Regions from separate parts of the Fictibacillus sp. 7GRE50 genome, predicted to be linked through region 2. Evidence: riboswitches for the same ligand, from Rfam matches in the RefSeq annotation. Region 2 holds a riboswitch; the other holds the start of a gene.

Region 1 (10,420 bases), on a different contig from region 2:
TTCATCAAAATCATTCGTAACAAGATTCACCGTTTCATAGTTCTCTAGACGATTCAGCAGTTCTTCTTGTTTTTCTTTCTCTTCAACTTTCAACTCTTCATATTGACTCGCTTGCAGGACGGTAATCTTCCAATCTGTTTCATCCAGATAAACTTCACCTCTACCTCTTTCACCTGTTCCAAGAAGGGATAGGAGAGGGTCTGCATTCTTATGGCGGATGACTGCTCTCCCGATCCAATCGAGATAACTTTTCACACCAGCTCTTTCAAAGTCTGGTAGAATCCAGCTCTCTTCATAAAGAGAATCGCTCCATGCATCCACAGATTTTTCAATATCATTTACTGTGCCGACTAAATACAATTTTTCTTTAGCGCGTGTAAGAGCGACATATAGTACACGCATCTCTTCTGAGATCAATTCCATTTTCTTTCTTCCAGCGATCGCAAGCTTTGGCAATGTGGGATAAGCGATTCGGTACTCGGGATTTATATATTGAGTTCCTAGTCCGAGTTCTTTATGAAGAAGAACTTTTTCGTTCAGATCTCTTGTATTAAACTGTTTGTTAATGCCTCCAACGAAAACGATTGGAAACTCTAGACCTTTACTTTTATGAATCGTCATTACACGAACTACATCTTCTTGCTCACCTAGCGCTCTTGCCGCTCCTAGATCTTTGCCTCGTTCCTGCATTCTTTCAATAAAATGAAGAAAGCGGAAAAGCCCTCTAAATGATGTACTTTCATACATCTTCGCACGATCATATAGTGCTCTTAAGTTTGCTTGACGTTGTTTTCCACCGGTTAATCCACCTACGTAATCAAAATACCCGGTTTCACGGTAGATGTCCCAGATCAGATCAGAAAGAGACCCTTGACGCGCTTGATGACGCCACTTTTCCAGCTGGTCTAAAAACGTAGAGACCTTTCCTTGAAGCTCTCCGTTTTCTCCTTCTGAACGATACAGTTCTACGGCTCCCAAATAATTATCTTGCTTTTGTTTTAATCTGATCACTGCAAGTTCTTCACCAGTTATTCCGACCAGCGGGGAACGAAGAACGGCGGCAAGCGGAATATCTTGCATTGGGTTATCGATCACTTTTAAAAGTGACATCATGACATGAATTTCCGTCGCATCAAAATAGCCAGTTGAAAGTTCAGCATACGCTGGTATTCCTTGCTGTTTAAACTCTTCTAGTATGACTGGTGCCCATACGGAGGTTGCACGAAACAACATGACAATGTCTTTGTATTTTGCAGGACGTAATTTTTTCGTATGTTTATCAAGAACGAGATGAGGAGAATTACCCGCTGTTCCAACGATCTGTTTTATTTTTTCAGCGATGACTCTTGCCTCTAACTGAACGGTTTCAAGCTCAGACTTCTCTACTTCTCCACTCTCAAGGCCATCTTCATCTGTTACAGGCTGACTTTTATTAATTAGAAGAAGTTCTGGCTCATTGCCCTCTTGCTCCGGATAATAAGTAGCACCAAGCTTTAGTTCAGCATCATCGTTGTACTCAATCTCTCCTACTGTTTCGTTCATGATCTGTCTGAACAAATAGTTTGTTGCTTGAAGTATTCCATTTCGACTTCTAAAGTTTTTGGCAAGGTCAATACGCAAGCCTTTGCCGCCTTCTTTCGTAAACTGCTTGTACTTGCTTAAGAAAAGAAGTGGTTCTGCTAGTCTGAATCGATAGATGGATTGCTTTACATCACCTACCATGAACATGTTTCCTGCTTCCTCATCCTTTGATACTAGGCGTACAATGGATTCTTGAACAAAATTCGTATCTTGATACTCATCGACTAGTACCTCTACAAATCTTTCGCGATATTCTAGAGCCGCTTCTGATGGAACCGGTGCATCCATCGTAGACCCTACACCTTTTAAAACTCCAAGGCAATAATGCTCAAGATCACCAAAATCAACAAGAGACTTTTCCTGCTTTGCTTCCAAATAACGTTCCCCAAACTTTTTCACCAAGGATGAAAGTTCTTTAACTACAGGAGCCATCTCTTCAATATGAACGATATACGAATCTGGATGTCTTTCAAAATATTCTTCTTTTAATGCGCTCGTCCGTTTTTTGATGCTGTCTCTCATTGCTTTTACTTTATTCTTCAGTTCTTCATCTACATCTTTCCCGCGGATGGCTTTTAATTTTGGAGGATCATAAGATTGGAATTCCTCATAAAGCTCATTCCAACTACATTTTGCATGAAGTAATCGTTCGATGAAGACAAGATCTTCCTGTAGTGTTTCTGCATATGCGAGAGGCCCCCCTGAAAGCTGGCTGAGCTCTATCGCTCTGAGCGCCAACGAACGTAGCCCTTCTATTTGAAGCGATATATCGAAAAGAAGCTCCTTTGTCCAAGGTAGGTCGTCTATTGAAGTAGCTTGGACTTGATAAGTTTCCGCCATCTGGTCTAGCCATCCACTCGGATCAGGATGACTTCGAGCGAAATCATAGAGCGATAAGATCAGTTTTTGCAGTTCTATATCATTTCGGTCAGAACTATAAGCATCGACCACTTGGTAGAAAATATGGTCTTCTCCCTTGCTATACTCTTCTTCAAATAAATCTTCTATCACTTCTTGGCGAATAAGTTCTGCTTCTGTTTCTTCTGCTACACGAAAGCCAGGATCGAGATTCGTTTCGTAATAGTGTTTACGAAGCACCTCAATACAAAAAGAATGAAGAGTAGAGATCGATGCTTTGTTTAACAAATTAAGCTGTCTTCTTAAGTGTAGAGATGAAGGGTTTAAAGACAGCTCTTTATCGATTGCTTCTCCAATTCTTTTTCTCATTTCAGCAGCAGCAGCGTTTGTGAACGTAACGATAAGCAACCGATCTACATCAGCAATCTTTTCACGTATCATCGTGATTATTCGTTCGACAAGGACGGCCGTTTTTCCTGATCCAGCTGCTGCAGCAACGAGAACGTTTTCTCCTCTGGCTTGAATGGCCAGCCACTGTTCATCCGTCCAAGTGGCACCTTCTGGTTTTGGGATTAAAGTCTTCAATTGACAGTTCCTCCTTCCTGATGCATTTTTTCTAGGATGACATCATCTTTTTCTGAACGAAGTTGACGGTATTGATTCTCTTCAAGGGTTTGATCAAACTGACAAACAGGCTTATATGAACAGAACGTACATGGTGTTTTTTTCTTCATCTCATATGGAGAGATATCGATCACTCCGTTTGTAATTCCTTCTCCACTCGTTACAGCCATCTTTCGCGCATGATTACGCATCGTGTTAAACTGCTCACTTGAGGCGATCGAGGAATGTGACTTATGAAATCCTTTTTGAGTTAGAGCGACTGGAATGATAGAAGAACGCTTATCCATTGTACTGTCCATAAGTTGAACGGCCTCTTCTTCAGCAAGTACTAAACCTTTCATCTTAAACTTCTTTAACACTTCTTTTTCGATTTCTTCCACACTAAGCAGTTTCTTTTGATTCAATAGTGGGTTGTGTACATGGAAATACAGAACGCCTGCTGGAACGGACTCTTCACCAAGCCAGCTTTCTGAATGTGTGACTGCAACGTCTAGATAAGTCAGCATCTGCAGAGCAATTCCATGATACAGCTCTGCCAAGTTGAGACCAGTTGAGCTTGATTTATAATCAATCACGCGCATAAGAAGTCCTTTTGAACTTTTTGCTGTATCAACACGATCGATACGTCCGATAACTTCCATAGTCGTTCCATTCGGTAATTTATACGTTAATGGCGGCAATGTTGCACCAGAAGCAAATGCTAGTTCAAGACCTGCAGGAGTGAACCCGCTCGCCTTTGCGTGCTGACTTAATATGTGAGAAGCTTTTCCGACTACTTCTTTTAGCTTTTTCTTGATATAAAGATGTCTATTAGAACTTAACAGAATCTCATGTTGAAGCTGTGGTGCCAAGAGTTCTACAATATCTCCTGCCAAACGATAACAATCCCCTTTTGAAAGATCACTCCAGGCTACGCTTCTTTGCTGAAGCGAATCATTCATCTGTTTTAACGCAGCATGAAAAAGCTGTCCGATATCTGGAGCTTCAAGTTTGTACATTTGCCGTTCTTTAAGCTTCAGACCATACGACATGAACTGAGAGAATGGACATGATTGGAAAAGCTCCATTCTCGAGATGCTTGTTAAAATCTTATCACCATAAAGATCTCTTGATACAGATGAACTGAGAGGTGCTTCTCTATTAAAATAGAAGAGAGAAGACAGAGCTCGCTTTGCATAGAAATTACAATCCTTGTCTCTGACCACCCAATTGTATACATCCCACCAAACAGAAGAGATCGGATAACCTTTTTTCCATTCTCTGAGCTGCGTACTTAAAAAAGATACACTCTTTATTGGATGCTGCACAAAATCCAAATCGTTTTGTAAAGCTGGTTCATTTTGATATAGTTCTTCCTTTAAATCAGGGAAAAGATCATGCAATCGCTGTATGACCATAGAAGGCTGCATCGTTTTCCCTTCCTCGTCTGCTAGGGCATATGAAACAAACAGATGATCACTAGCATTCGTTAAAGCCAAATAGATCATAAACTGTTCATCAAGCAGCTTTCTGCGTGCCGTCGGTGCTAGCACCACACCGTTTCGATCCAAAGCCTCTCTTTCATCTTCTGAAAGCAATCCATCGTCCTTAGGTTTTAACGGAATGATTCCATCGTTTACGCCGAGAACAAAATTTACTTTTACATCCGTAAAACGAGATCTTTCCATTGTTCCTACTAATACTTGATCGAGAGAAGGAGGAACAAGAGCAAACTTAAGGCTTTCAAGCCCTGTATCAAGCATCTGCATCCACGTTTCTTTTGAAAGTTCTTCCTCACCGGTCAACTCTACCATCTCATCAAGAAGACCTAACAACGCATTCCAAACTTGACCATGTTCAGATGCTGCTCTTAGTTTTCCTGCTGATTCCGCATGAATTCTCAATCGTTCAAGTTTCATCGGTACATTTAAATCCTCAAGATACTGATAAAGACTTTTACAATATTGGATGATACTTTTGCTGTTTGATAGGTTTTTAGATAAACGACTCAAAGGAGATACAATCATGTCCCGCATATCGTTGATCAGCTGTTCTTTTTCATCATCACGAGTTGTCTTTCCAAAATCTTCTGCTTCGAATCCTCTAAATCTTTTATACTTCCAAGGTTTAGGATCTGTCCACCTTCTGCCTTGAATACCAAGTGCTAACACATAATTTTCAAGTTCATCCATACAACGTCTCATCTCAGAAGTCGTTTTTCTTATCTCATCAAGCGGATAGAGCATATCTGTTTTAACAGCTCGAAAAACGGCTTCATAGCGCCAATTCTTTAAGACAATATCTAGTGAAGAACGTATAAGCTCAATCAGTGGATGGTGAAGCATAGATTTTTTTTGATCAAGAAAAACAGGTATCTCATAATCTGTAAATACCGTTTCAATCAGTGTTTGATAACTACCAGCATTTCGGACTGTAACTGCGATATCGCGATACCTATATCCGTGGTCACGAACGAGTTCTGCGATTTTCCTTGCCGCTCCTTCAACTTCAGACCGAACATTTACAGCTGCCGCTACTCCAACACCTTCATGTTTGGAAGATGGTATGGCCGGCCTTCGATCATACTGCTCTTCGATATGAGCGATAGCACTTGAATTATACTTAGGCTTTTCATGAAGATAGATTGGTTCCTCAACGAATACACCAAGTTCTTTGGCCTGTGCTGTTAGCGTCTGAGCCGTCTTTTTCGTCATATAAAACAAATCTAGCTCATGAGGTTCTGACTCCATAGTAAAAGATTCATCGACAGTGAGTGCAATGGTCACTTTTTTGGCGTGTGCCAGTAATCCCGCTATAACTTCAAGTTCTTGTGGAGTAAACGAATGAAATCCATCTATGTAAATTTCACTTTCTTTAATGCTCTCGGATAAAGGAATCTTTGCTTGAAGCAAACGTAAATAATCTTCTGAATCTACATACTTCCCAATCAGTGCCTCATCCAAGGAGCTCGAAATGACACTCAGATCTGATAATTTATCCTGAAGCACTTTTTTATTATTTTCTTTTTGACCGAGAGAAAGCAGTGTTTCAGCATTCCACGAAAGATCTTCTGCACTAACACAATATCGTTTAAGTTCTGTAGTCATCAACTCAAGTAATTCGTAAAAACCACTTTGTTCAGAGGCTTTTCGAAAGATTTTAAGATCTTCTTTTTTATGCTCGACGATTTTCCGAAGCATCATTCTTATTCCAGTAGATGTGATGTGCATTCTTGTCAAACCACCGGTCTCACCAAGAATACGCCAAGCAAGCCTTGAAAAACTAAAGACTTGCGCACGCATCATTCCGGATAATTCTGGCGTTGATGCAAGCTTATACTCCGATTGAAAGGTCATCTGATCTGGTACAAGATAGATGATCGGATTTCCTGAAGGACGTTCTGTAAGTTCTCTTTGGATCTCCTTAAATACAGAGTGGGACTTTCCGCTGCCGGATCGTCCCAAAATAAATTGCAAACTCATTATGTTCATCCCCTGTTCCGCACTTGAATTCTAACTTCATTATCTCATAATCTACTATGACATCAAAGGCTACGACCTTTAAAAAGAAGCACATCCTCCTGGTAGTTATAGGATAGTTACGTAAACGAATAATATTTGTAAAAGGCAGATACCATCATTTCGGGTAGACGAGAGTGCACCAAGGAACGAAAAACATAAAAAAGGAAAACCGCTATATTGATAGCTGATTTTCCTCCATTGTGACCGTATCCAATTTTAACGTATTTCTTCCTGCCGCCTTTGCCTCGTATAGCAGCACATCAGCTCTATGAATCATTTGCGAAGGCTTCTCACCTTCTACATAACTCGCAATGCCATAACTAAGTGTAACAGGTAACTCATTATCACCTGATATATATGGAAAGGTTTCTAAATGCTTATTGATCGTTTCAATCGTATTTTTCACTTCTGTTCTGCATGTAGTATGGAGAATCCAGGCGAACTCTTCTCCACCGTAACGATAAGCTTCTCCTTCTTTTAAAGAAATGAAACGTTTAAACGTTGCACCTACAAGCTTGAGCACCTCATCACCAATTAAATGGCCGTGCTGATCGTTAAACATTTTAAACCGATCAATATCACATAATACAAGTGTAAAAGGTTTATTCTGTTTTGTTTTTTCCAATACGTCCTCTTGAAATTTCCGATGATTCAGCAAACCTGTTAAATAGTCTTGTTCAGATTGAAGCTGATACATATTCTTCTCGAAATAATATTGTCTTTCTTTTGAGGCAATCACACCGCCGTAAAAAGCGATCAACCATAAGAAGATGCTCTTCATTAAAAATTCAAAGGAAGAGAGCGTGTTCATATACCCACTATCTCTTATAAAAAAGTAACAGAGAATGGTAAAACTCACTGTTCCTACTATAAAAGCGCCCTTTAACCTCCAATACAGAGCAGCATGGATAACGATTAGGTAACCAACAGCAACAAACGCACTATCAGCTCCACCAGTAAGCTGCATCAACCATGCATAAGCAAGACAATCAAAAACAATTCCACCTCTTGTAAAAACACGGTAGTACAGTGACGTCTCTGGCAATCGGTGTAATACAATTTGTGTGGATGTCATATATATAATGCCGATTATAAAAAGGATCGGAAAAGTTTCCGTTTCATAATTCAAAACGCTTGATATAGGTTGATAATAAAAAACAGGTATGCAAAGAATTAAAAAGAACCACCGTAACAAAGATGATATGGTTTCAGAACGGTGTTCCGTAATCGTAAATGAATCTTTCATGCATTCAACTTCCTTTACGTTATACGATCTGCGAAAAACATAGCAGAAAGGCCCATTATTTTACATGATCAAATCAGTGATTTATTCTCACTTCTAGCTCTTTTGTTCGTGTACATACGCTCATCAGCAAGCTGCAGGTAATAGTCTATGTTTTCACATGCATCTGCAAGTAATTCTATTGCACCATATGCCAATGAGATGGATTCATTCCAAACGATAAGCTGACTTTCTAGTTTTTCAGTTAAGATGTATGCTTCATCTTCAGTAATTCCTGGTAAGAGAAAAACAAATTCATCTCCACCGAATCTAAATCCAGAGAACAATTTTAGTCGCTTTGAAAGTTCTGCGATCTGCTGAAGTATCTCGTCACCCGCGTGATGCCCTAGCTCGTCATTGATTAATTTAAAGTTATTGATATCAAACATGACAAGTGTAAGAGGAAGCTTAAGTCTATTTGCCTTTTCTAGCTCCTTTTCTAAACAATCATAAAAGTAGCGACGATTATACAGATTTGTTAATGGATCACGAATGCTAATCTCCTTAAGATCTTTAAACTGTTGAGAAGAGAAACCGCTTAGAAACCCTGTAACAGCATGGTGAGAAATCCGGTTCCAGCGATCTAACATAAATAGTTGTATAACTAACGGCTCGTTGGACGTTGCTTTTTTCACTTCAAATAAAACGGATTCACTAATACTCGTTGTAAAACACGCAAGTGCTTGATGAGGAATTCGTTGATGCCTTAAAAAATGAATACCTGATCGAAACGCTTTCTGCTCTCCTTGTTTTAAAAAGGATTTGAATCGTTCTTCTTCTAAAAACACTGCATGCACAATCCCGCGTAAAAATTTCTCTAGTATCTTCTCGTATTGCTCAACAAAACCGTTTAGAAACGTATGAAAGTCTTCATTTTTTCTTAGATGTTCTTTGTGTGTATGTATCATGGCTGGAATAGACTTCATAAATTCTGGTAACAAGTTTTTTTTGAGTGCGCGTAAGTCTAGTTGGAAGTTTTCCATTCTACAACCCCTCAAATCCCTCAAAAATTACATACAAAAAGCCATCACCTAATAAAGGGAATGGCTTCAATTTATGTTTTAGATACTTTTAACCTCTATGAACACATTATTCCTGCAGAGAAACTACAAAATATGAGAATAAAGCTTCATAGAAACGCTTGTGTCTAAACACGAGTCCGTTTCCCTTTGGCAACCGGCTGCCATTGCATGTTCACCATACTTTAGGCCCATAGCTTTGCGTCCCAGCTTTTCAACTGGTTTGCCCTTAATAACAAAGGTTTTTATTGATTTATAGTTATTATATCCTACTAAGGTAATTTGTGCCAATGATTTTAATAGTTCTTTAATCCTATTATTTTAGGCTTTGTTTTTTGGATATTTTTAACTTTCTATAGTACCTATACCCAATCCTTACTCCATTCAAAACAATATAAGGAATCTTTATTGGAAAGTAATACAGCGTTTTCTTGTAAAATGTAAAATAAGCTTTCCTTAAATCTTTCCATTTCCTGCAAGTTTCGTATCGGCTAAAATCAGATACGTCTACAATAATTCCTCTATTATTGGATATCATGACATTTTTTCCATGTACATCGTTAGGAAACAATCCTTTGTCTTTTGCATGCCTCACTGCTTCATCGATGTCATAAATCACATTTTCAGGAATTTTTACACCTTTATGCACACAGTCGTACAGAGTCATTCCTTCAATACGTTTTAAGATTAAAAAACGTTGTTCGGAATAATAACAAACAGAAAATCCAGGGTGTGTTCCTAGTCGATCATAAACCTTTTTTTCCTCTAATAATCCATGCTCATCCCTGCCGTAAATCTTAACTACATATGCTGGATGATCAGGATGTGAAAACACAGCTGCATAGTTCCCACAGCCCAGCATCTGCCAAGGGTGTGGTGTATTCACCGGACATACCGGATCAAATGGGCTGCGGCTTTCAATCATTATTTCTCTGTTCAATTGTCTAGCTAGCTGGATAAAGTGTTCCATAAGGTTCCTCAATTCAAATTCTAATCCTATTATCATCATCTTATGTTTCTGCAATACGTTCATTGTATACAGATGTTATCGAAAATGAAACTGGCATGCTTTATCCATTATTCTACGGTCACTTGTAGATAAGAAAGCATAAGTGTTTCTGCTTTGTTTTTTAGATGAATGTTTGGAAACCTCATAATTTCACGATAACCCCTAATAAAGATTTCATATTCTGTAATATCTTCCTCACGGCGTGCATCCATAACTTTAATTCTTCTTTTTCTCAATTCAATTCGTACATCAAATAGATCTTTGCTGATTTGATTCATAATTTGTTCTACTAATGCAACGTATGGCTGTCTCAATTTAAATGGAGAGCCGCAAATAATCTGCAGATCGCGATTAAACACTGTAAGTAAAATCGGATACATCACAAATTTTTCAATAAGCGAACGCTCTTCTTCGCTTCCATATTGCACGACAATCCCCCCAATCTCAAGAAGACAAAAAACGTGAATGTACGGATAATATGTTTCTTATGTGAAAACTTCGAATCTGCTTTTTTGCCGAGCAGTATCCCTTTATTGTATGACCGTCG
Region 2 (10,420 bases):
GTCTGTTGAAAATTTGAATATAGTTATCAAAACCAACATACCGACTCATCGCACTGTTCAATAAATTGTATTTGAAGAAGCTAAGGTAGACTAAATAGAGCATCGGATAGATCACAAACAAAAAGATACCAATCATGGCCGGGCCGATCATGACATAGGGTCTACAGGTTTCCCAGAACGTCTTTTTCTTCATCTCAATAACCTCTTAAAGCTTCAAGATACGAGGAATAACGTTCATGATCTTTTCTTATTCGTGTCCCTTCTGAATCGAAGAGATAAATCTTATCTTCAGGTACCCCTATGTGAATCTTTTGGTTTACTTTGTAGAAGGCATAATTGCTTTTCAGCATGAACGCGCTATCTTTGTACTTCATTTGGTAAAGCGTTTCTGAGCCAAGCATCTCACGCGTCGCAATCTCGCCTTCCATACTCAAATATTCATCGACCGGCGTGTCTGACGTTTGCGCGCTCTCTGGACGGAATCCAAACTTGACACCATCTATACCAAGTTCTCCGATATTCATCGGTGGCGTTCCGATAAACTGAGCCACGAAGAGGTTGTTCGGTTCATGATAAATTTCTTCAGGTGCTGCCTCTTGCTGAATCAATCCGTTATTCATCAGCACGATCGTATCTGCCATCGACATAGCTTCCACCTGATCATGTGTTACATAAACAAAGGTAGTGCCTAACCTCTTATGAAGCTCGATCAAATCGAGTCGCATCTGCGCTCGTAGTTTGGCATCCAAGTTAGACAGTGGTTCATCCATCAGAAACACGGAAGGCTGCTTAACCATCGCACGAGCTAAAGCCACACGCTGACGCTGTCCGCCAGAAAGGGTGGAAGGCTTTCGGTCTAGATAGTCCGTCAGACCAACAGCAGCACTGATGCTTTCTACCAACTTTGTTCGTTCTTCTTTTTTTACTTTGTTATTCTTAAGTCCAAATTCAATATTCTCTCTTACAGACATCGTCGGATAGATCGCATAGTTTTGAAAAACCATGGCCACTCCTCGTTTTCCAGGTGCAACCGCTGTGACATCATCTCCATTGATCAAGACAGCTCCTGAGCTCTGCGGCCCAATTCCAGCGATCATCCTTAACAATGTCGTCTTCCCGCATCCTGATGGACCTACCAAAACGGTAAACGTTCCATCTTTGATTGTGAGGTTAAGATCTTTAATAATATCTTTTTTCTCGAACTCTTTCGTCACATTCACAAACTCAATAGATGCCATTGACGCTCCCCCTTTTGCAAACAACTTTCTCTGCTTAAACATTTACAATATCTTAATAAAGCGCTTACAAATATAAAAAGTCTTTACAAATGCACTATAATGATTGTTTTTGTTGATTTATATTAAATTTAAAGAATATTACCAAAATTGTCAATCACTTTTCGCTCGAATTTGTTTGTTTTACATTATATTTACATTTAAGTGTTCGTTAATGTTTGTTTAGTCACATTTAAGAAATAATAATTTCTATTCCACTTTCTTTGAACTGTTGAATCTGTGTATCTGAAGCTTCTTCACCTGTAATGAGTTTATCTACCTTATTGATTGGTGAAACCATGTGAAGAGAAACACCGCCTAGTTTCGTGTGATCGGTAACGACGATCACTTCACTAGCAGCGTTAATCATTTCCATCTTCGCTGGCACAAAAAGCTCTTCAAAATGAGTTAGTCCTTTTTTAGGATGAATGGCAGGTGTACCAATGAATGCTTTATGGACATGCAATTTCTTTAGTACATCGTTTGTAAACATACCGTTTAGCATAAAGCTCTCTGGATAAAGCACACCACCTGTCACGATGACTTTTATTCCTTTTGAATCACGAAGCTCTGCAGCTATGTTGATATCATTCGTAACAACGGTAATATTCGTTTTGTTCGCGATATATTTTGCAATCTGAAACGTCGTCGTCCCCGAATCCAGGATAATACTATCGCCTTCTTGAATCATTTCTGCTGCTTTTTCTCCAATACGCTGTTTTTCCTCCACACGCTCGGTTGCTCGTACAGTGAATGAAGGCTCAGAGTGAATACCTTCTCCTAAAATAACACCACCATGGGTTCTTCTAAGATGACCTTCTCTCTCAATTTCCGAGAGATCTCTTCTGATCGTTGCTTCATGCACATTAAACTCCTCAGAAAGCTGCGTGACTGTTGCAATGTTTGTCCTTTTTACAAATTCAATAATCTTCGCTTTTCGTTCTGCTGCTAACATAACGTTCTCCCCTTACATACACTAATTGTTTGTTTCTGTTAGTTTACATGAAATTTATGTTTTTTTGTGTGTATTTAATAAAAAAGCTTTCCTTCGATTGAAGAAAAGCTTGAATGTTATTTAAGATGCCGACCAGTCAAAATCTAAAATAATTTTCTCCCAATGTCTATGTTCGGATGCCGATTTCATCGCCGTTTGAAAATCCGACAGATTGTGGATCGGTGTATTTCTTTTCGGCAGGATCGCTTGGAGTGTCTTTTGGTACTCTATGTTCTCCATCGCTCTCATTACTGCATGATAATCCGCACTCGAGCTACGGCTGCTGCCATAAAGCGAGAGCCCTTTTTCAAGAACATCTCTTGTATTGATCGGAACTCGATCCTCTGAAACACCCATTAAAATGATTGTTCCCCCGCGTGCGGCAAGATCAATTCCTTGGTTGATGGCATGCTCACTAAAAGCTCCACCCGTGCACTCTACAATGATATCTACCTTTTTAGAAGATTTAAAATCATAGTTTTGGACTAGCTTTCTTGAAGCAAACGTGAACTGTTTCAGCTTCTCATCGATTGCACCAAACACCGTCAAACGCTCAGGGCCAAGATCATACACATGGTGAATCAGAGCCGCGGTCAAATAGCCGACTGGACCATCTCCAAAAACGGCTACCGTCGTGTTTGGAGAGGATTCTAACTTCTGCTTAACGCGACTAAGTGCATGATAAGACACGGTACATAACTCTGAAAGAACGGCTATTTCATTAGGAAGTGAGTCTGGAATAGGGATGGCGCATTCTGCAGGTAGAACTAACCGATTTTGAGCAATTCCGTCATAGCCGCTTCCTAAGAATACATTCTTCTCTCCATAATTGGCGATAAACTCTTGTTGCGAGTACGAACTACACTCTTCAGGATCTCCTTTTTTAAGCAGATGCCCTGGAATATTAGGAACGATCACAACACGATCTCCAACGCTTACTGAGTTACATTTACTTTCAACTACTCTTCCGATTCCCTCATGCAATAGGGCCATTGGAAGTTTTTTAGTAAGCACTTCAGGCTTTCGGTGCCCCATAAAATAACGTAAGTCTGCATGACAGATGCTTGCAATCAGCGGTTCAACAACCACTTCCCCTTCATTAATCGTTCGATTAACGGTAACCTCTTCCATCTGATAAGGACCTAATAAACGATACGTCCTTGAATGGATTGACTGTTCCTGCACAAATCATTCCTCCTCGTATGAAGACCGGTAGTTATTTATTGTTCGTTTTCGCTCAGTTAAAGTTCATTTATGCTCGTTAATGTAAATAATAGTCATACGTTGTTTGTCTGTCAAGAATTTTAAGCAAAATTGAGCTAAAAGTAGATATAAAAAATACCTTGAAAGGAGTTTCACCCTTCAAGGTCTCTAAAAGAATTATCGGTTACTATTTTTTATCATTTCCAAGTACGAATCTATGAAGCTTTCTTTCAGTTTAAATGGAATGGAGCAGCCCTTAGGTTTATTGTAAAAAAACCTCAATTACCCCTATACAGTCATTTGCTTTAACCGTTTCATTACATGAGGACGTTTGTAGCCAAATTCGTCATGAATCTCTTTGTACAGTTCAAATAAAGTCTCATATTTTTCAACATGGTTCGGCTTTGGATAGTAAGTCTTTAGAAAAGGTTGTTTCATAGATTGTACGACTTCCTCTAACTCCAATCCTCCTGCAGCAGCACCTAACATGGCCGCACCAATTCCGGAAGCATGATCTGTGGAAGACACATGAATCTCTCGGTTAAGGACATCGGCATAGATCTGCATGAGCAGTTCGTTCTTTTGTGGCAGCCCGCCGCAAGCATATACACGGTCAATCGCAATTCCCCATGACTCGAAGTTATCAATAATTATCTTTGATCCAAACGCTGTAGCTTCAAGGTATGCCCGATAAATATCCTCTGGCTTTGTTTGCAACGTAAGACCAATTAAAGTTCCAGTTAAGTTGGAATCGGACAATACGGATCGATTTCCATTATGCCAGTCTAATGCTATCAAGCCAGTTTCCCCTGGTTCCTTTTGAATCGCTAAGGATTCCAGATAAGTAAATAAAGATAGATTTTGTTTCTTGGCTTCCTCCACATAAGAAGATGGAGCTTGTTTCACATACCATCCAAAGAGATCACCAACAGCCGATTGACCCGCTTCATAGGCGTAAAAACCAGGTAGGATGCCATCATTCACCACCCCTGAGATGCCAGGCACTTGAATAAATTCTTCATTTAGCGTCATATGACACGTAGATGTTCCCATTACCATCGTAAGTTGATTAGAACGTGATGCACCAACACCAAGGAGAGCAGAATGAGCATCAATGATTGAGACTCCAACAGGTAACCCTTTAGGTAATCCTAATGAGTTCGCCACCTCTTCTGTAAGGACACCCGCTCGTTGGCCAACTTTGCCTACTTTTCCTTGTAACTTTGTATGTACCATCTGCCCTAAAGTAGGATTCAATTCTTCAAAGAACTTTTTGGGAAAGCCTTCTTCCTCACTCCAAAAGGCTTTAAATCCAAGAGAACAATTGCTTCTCACCACTTCTCCAGTCAGTTTTGCAACGATCCAATCTCCCGCTTCTAGCATATAATCGGTAGCTTCATATACATCAGGTGCATGATTAATCGTCTCAAGACATTTTGGAATAAACCATTCTGTTGATACTGTGAAACCATACCTTCTCAGCCATTCACTTTTTTCATATAAGGCTTTATCCAACAACGCTTGCGCTTCTTCTTTTGGCCCATGATGCTTCCAAAGTTTTACCCAAGCATGAGGATTATTTTCATATTCTTTTAGCGAACATAAAGGATCTAGGTTTTCTTTCACACAGAGAAATGTTGAGGAAGTAAAATCAATTCCAACCCCAATCAATTCATGAGGATGGATGTTAGCTTCTTTCATAGCAGTAGGAATACCATTGTATAACACATCGAGATAATCTTGAGGATGTTGCAGAGCAAAATCGTGAGGAATCTGAACACTTTGGTCTGTTGGAAGAACATCGACCATTACCCCGTGTTTGTAGGGAACGGTACTTATGGCTTTTATGGTTCCAGTACTCACCTCAACCACAATTACTCGTCCAGACTCCGTGCCAAAATCAATACCAATAGAATAACCGGACATCTTTATTCACCTCTTATGTAAGCGCTTTTCCATAATCATATAGAATATGTATGGAATTCTCAACATAAATGAACATAAATGAGTTCGGTAGTGTGCAAATATAAACAATTAAAATTTACTAACAAGATTTAAGATATTCATGTAATGGTTCTATAGTCACGAAAAGTTAATGCTATATTGTATTTTTTTCCATATATGATAGGATAAAAGTATGATAACCATATAAAGGCAAACTTATTGAAAAGTAAGGACGCAAAGCCACGGGTCTAAGGTGCTTCACACTACGACAGCCGGGCAGCTAAAGGTATATTCGCATTTAACCTACGGCTAGATTGTAGGTTTTTTATTTTTTATAGGCATACATTTTGAAAGGTGAAATAGATACGATGAAAAAAATTCTCTTCCATTCGACGTTGGTCACTATTGTCCTCATTTGCGGGTTATCTCTAGCTTACTTTCTATTTACAACGATTCCACAGAATCAAGCAAAGCCTGCTGTAACTGAAGTGAAAACCACTACCATAACAAAGGAAGTGGCTGCAAAAGAAAAGTCAAGTTTAAAGTCTATAATCAAAGCAACTCAAGACAAGGTTGTGCAAATTGAGACATCCAACGGCCAAGGCTCAGGGTTTCTATATAACAACAAAGGAGATATTGTTACCAATGCCCATGTAGTAGGGTATGAAGTTAGCGTAACGATACGCATGAGCGATCAACAAACGTATACAGGTAAAGTGATCGGGCGGAGTGAACATACGGATATCGCTCTGATTCGTGTTCAAGAGTTAGCAAATACTACTCCATTAAAGGTAAAAAAAGAGAAAGCAGAAACTGGTGACGATGTTGTAGCATTAGGCAGTCCACTCGGTTTGCAAAACACGGTAACTGTAGGAATCATCAGTGGACTAGATCGCTCCTTCCAATTAGACCGCTACTACTACGAGAACATGTATCAAATTACAGCACCTATTTCACCGGGTAATAGTGGAGGACCGATTGTAAGTGGCATAGACGGATCGGTGCTTGGTATTAACTCTGTCAAATACATTAAAGAAAACAATATTGGATTTAGCATTCCGTTGTATGCCGTATTGCCGACGTTAGCAGAATGGTCAAAGAACCCGATGAATCTTCAGCCATATGAAGAAGATCATGATTTTGATTACGAAATACCAGAGTATGATGGAGACCTTTCTGAGGATGAAAACGATGAAGGTGCATATTATGAGGATGGATCAGATTCTGACACGAACACCGGTATGGATGAAGAATACAGCGAAGAGCCTTATGAAGAATACGAGGAAGATGAATATTATGAAGATTACGATGAAGGATATGAGTCTTCCTACGAAGTAACACCTGATGATGCGGTATACACTGTTGAAGAATACTATAATTATGTGAATGCTGGAGAATATGAGCTAGCTTACGTTCTGATTGGCGGTAACTGGAAAGCTTCTTCTCCTTCATTAGAAGTATTTACTGAAGGATATGCACAAACAATATATACTACGATTACGAATTCTTACGTGAGCGATAACGGTGATGGCACATATCAAGTTGATATTACGTTAGAGGCACAAGAATATGTAAATGAAACCGAACAAACTTCCGTTTATCAGATGAGCTATGTGGTCGGAATGGAAGATGATAGACTTAAATTATTAGGTGGAGAAATGGTTAATTAAAACATTACAAATAAACAGCACTGCAACTGCAGCGCTGTTTGTTTTTATTTTATACGAACCGACACTGTATCCCCTACATGTTTCGAACTAAAATCCAACTCAACACGCAATCTTCCCTCATCATCAGCCCGTGTCTTCACAACTTTAGCACCTCGATCACCTTTAATCTTCACGTGATACTTTCCGTTCGGCTTAAACCAAGGTGCTGTTTGAACATCTGCTTTTCCTGAACCCTGAAGTTTGAATCCTTTCTTCGTCACGTCGGATAATCTAGCAAACTCCATTTCATCTCGATCGAATGTAACATCCCAGCCGTAGATAGAAAAGGATGATTCAGCCGACTTATATTGAAAAGGAATCGGCGCTTCTGGGGGATTATTAAAGATATCCATGAACCGAGGCAACGTTTGGTGCAGATCGCGCTGCCAATAGCCCCACGTATGAGAACCTGGTCCATAACTATCCCACACATGTGAAATATTCAGTTCATCTAACCGATTATGAAGACTCGTTGACATCACAAAGCAAGTCTCTTCAACCGGAGATTCCAAACCACCATCCAACGGTCCGCCCGCTTCACCTGTTCCCGTGTGTATGGCAAGATCTACACCTTCCAAGTTTTCTGCTAGGTCCCAAGGGTTATGGCTTCTCCAAATGATCTCATTCGTTTCTCTGTCACCCCAAACGGTTCCAGGTGGTACTTTTTCCTGGTTCTGAAAGATCGTCTTCTCTAAAAACTCAGGGTCTAGATTCGTATCAAGTACACCTGAAAATGATGCTGCAGCTACAAAAAGATCGGGATGCCTTGCTGTGTATGACATCGCACCAAAGCCACCCATAGACAAGCCTGCTATCGCTCGTCCTTCTCTTGTTCCTTTTGCACGATAATGTTGCTCCACCCAAGGAATGAGTTCTTCGATATGATACTTCTCCCACTGTGGTGGTCCATAGGCACCTCCGTTATACCAATCCGAATAACTCGCACCTCGCCCCGCATCAGGCATAACTACAATTAACGGTAGATCCTCTGTTATCTTTTCAATATCCGTTCGAGCCGTCCATGCTTTGTAGTCACCACAGCAACCATGTAGCAAGTAAAGAACAGGGTATGTTTGCTCTGATTCCTCATATCCTTTAGGCAAAATGACTCGCAGTGATGTCTGTTTACCTAATGCCGGACTATGAAGTGTAATGTCGTGAAGCCTCTCACTTAGGGGAGTGTCGGAAATAAGCTCCACTTGTGCATGAGCTTGTCCACTTGGATAAAGGGGAATAATGAATAGAAATACAAGTAAACACTTAAGTAAAATCCGAAACATGGTATGGCCTCCTCTTCTACTTACCTTAATTTTCCTTATATAAGAATAAGATTACAGGTCATGAGTTGCATTTACAATGAGGCTAAGGGCTTTACGTGAAAGAAGTGATTCTGGGTATAATATCCTTACGTTTTTTTAGCCGAAATTATTGCTTCATTAAAAAAATCCCTGTTTCCAGAGATTTCTTTAGCTATTTATATTTTTATTCTTCGCGCTATAAATTCTATATATAATCCCAATAGCTGCAATAACCAACACAACCACAAGGGAAAAAGTCGTTTTGACATAGGTGTTATAACCCATTGCGATTATAAACGCTAAGAGAATGAATATGTTTAGCATGGATATAACCCCTTTCTCAAAAGTTTCGGGATCTTTCCGACTTTCTATCATAGATATTTAAGAACGCTTCAACTACAAAAAACACGACTAGTCCAACAATTAAAATAGTAAATGAATGCGTAATAAGCTCTCTATCTAGAAAAAATTCAAAGTACGAATTAATTAACAGCAACACTGCCCATACGGTAAAGGTACACCAGCAAGCAATATTAACATTCCTCCGCTTGATCTTTTCATTGTGCTTGAAGAACATTGACATTCTCCTTTCTAGTTGTACTTATAAATATCCTTTATTTGTAATATTAAACATTTGTTTAATGATGTTCAAAAAATAATGCTCCTATTTGTTAAAACAAATGAAAAGATAGATTTTAGAAGTAGTATTGCGGAGAAGAAATAAAAATAATCGCACAGAATAACAAGCTAACTACGAGTAACTATATAATAGTAGAAACTCAAATAAAAGCTTAGATAAAATTTTATCTAAGCCCTTCAAGAAGTATTTATTTTATTATTTTAAACGTATTGCCACAACTTCTGCAAAACGGGAGCCATTCGTCGATTCAATCACTAATCGTACAGCATCGGTACTAATTGGCTCACTCAACTGATATTGCTTTCTTCGTGTATGATTGTCTTTCTCTACAATGAGTTCCTTCCACTCGTTATTCTCTTTCTCTAGCGCTTCAATTCTGTAGTCTTTCACTAGTTCAGGAAACGCTTCAAAAGGTGTTCGTTTATCATGCAGATTATTTAAATCCTCATTTACATCATTATTGAAGATTAGCTGTATTTCAGAAATTGTTCTTGTTTCAGGTAACTTTACTTCTAACCATTCTTCCTTCCCATCTTGCATTTCAGATGAGGACCACATATTTGGACCACCATAAGGGCGTAGATATCCATTAACGACTTGCTCTGGCATATAAGCATTCGTTTCATCGTGTAAACGGATACAGAAATGATCACGACCAATAGGTTTTTGGCTCCATTGTACAATCAACTGATTATTATCAATAGCTTGAAGCAACCTTGAGATATTTGCTGATTTTTCTCGCACAAAACCTAGTGTACCTGTTTGTGGTTCTGATGATTGATGGATAGAAACAGCATCATTTTCACGTATAACGATAAAGGCATTTTGAGGTGAATCAGGTGTCCAAGGAAGTTCAGCAGTCACCCAATTCTTTTCTCCTCTTGAAACATGAACTGTATCACTAGCATGTTGCTCACCTGAAATATAATTTTCTAGACGCCCCGTGTCCCATAACTCCACTTTAATTTCGGTATCCTCTTTAGCATCGACTAAAAGATCAACCTTCGTAATTTTAGGGTTGGCTGGAACAATAAACGCAACATCGTTTGTTAGTTGCATGGTTTGTTTGGATAAAGGTAAAGATAAGTTCGTTAGTTGACTAGACGCTTCAACCGTAGCACCTTCAGTCAAGTCACCCTCGTAGGTTACACCGATCATGGCCGCATCGTTCCACAGTAGTTTTTGTTGTAGTTCAGTCATGTGATTTTCATAAACATCTCTAGGAGTAACCCCTTTATCAACCGCTAAGGCTGCACCTGCACCTGCTGCCTCACCCATTACAGAACACGTTGCCATAACCCGAGTTGCGCCAAAAGCAACATGGGTCGCGCTAATGTTTCGACCAGCAAACATCAGGT

The links. A riboswitch is a leader RNA that binds a small molecule or an ion and turns the genes downstream of it on or off. The one in region 2 is predicted to bind cyclic di-GMP.
Region 1: it holds a riboswitch for cyclic di-GMP, as region 2 does, so the genes downstream of both, IHV12_RS14825 (GGDEF domain-containing protein) here and IHV12_RS04785 (S1C family serine protease) in region 2, are expected to answer to the same signal.

The regions. Positions count from the first base shown of each region.
Region 1 covers NZ_JACZDW010000003.1:710,555-720,974, forward strand. Annotated here, with positions in the region: gene addA (helicase-exonuclease AddAB subunit AddA) at 1-3,024, opposite strand, end outside; gene addB (helicase-exonuclease AddAB subunit AddB) at 3,021-6,524, opposite strand; gene IHV12_RS14820 (GGDEF domain-containing protein) at 6,736-7,809, opposite strand; gene IHV12_RS14825 (GGDEF domain-containing protein) at 7,878-8,828, opposite strand; cyclic di-GMP riboswitch class I at 9,014-9,102, opposite strand; gene IHV12_RS14830 (serine/threonine protein kinase) at 9,181-9,834, opposite strand; gene IHV12_RS14835 (hypothetical protein) at 9,942-10,301, opposite strand; gene IHV12_RS14840 (hypothetical protein) at 10,318-10,420, opposite strand, start outside.
Region 2 covers NZ_JACZDW010000001.1:983,270-993,689, forward strand. Annotated here, with positions in the region: gene IHV12_RS04760 (carbohydrate ABC transporter permease) at 1-193, opposite strand, end outside; gene IHV12_RS04765 (ABC transporter ATP-binding protein) at 195-1,238, opposite strand; gene IHV12_RS04770 (DeoR/GlpR family DNA-binding transcription regulator) at 1,468-2,229, opposite strand; gene IHV12_RS04775 (alcohol dehydrogenase catalytic domain-containing protein) at 2,350-3,453, opposite strand; gene IHV12_RS04780 (ribulokinase) at 3,760-5,397, opposite strand; cyclic di-GMP riboswitch class I at 5,615-5,700, shown strand; gene IHV12_RS04785 (S1C family serine protease) at 5,784-7,085, shown strand; gene IHV12_RS04790 (alpha/beta hydrolase) at 7,130-8,404, opposite strand; gene IHV12_RS04795 (FAD-dependent oxidoreductase) at 9,258-10,420, opposite strand, start outside.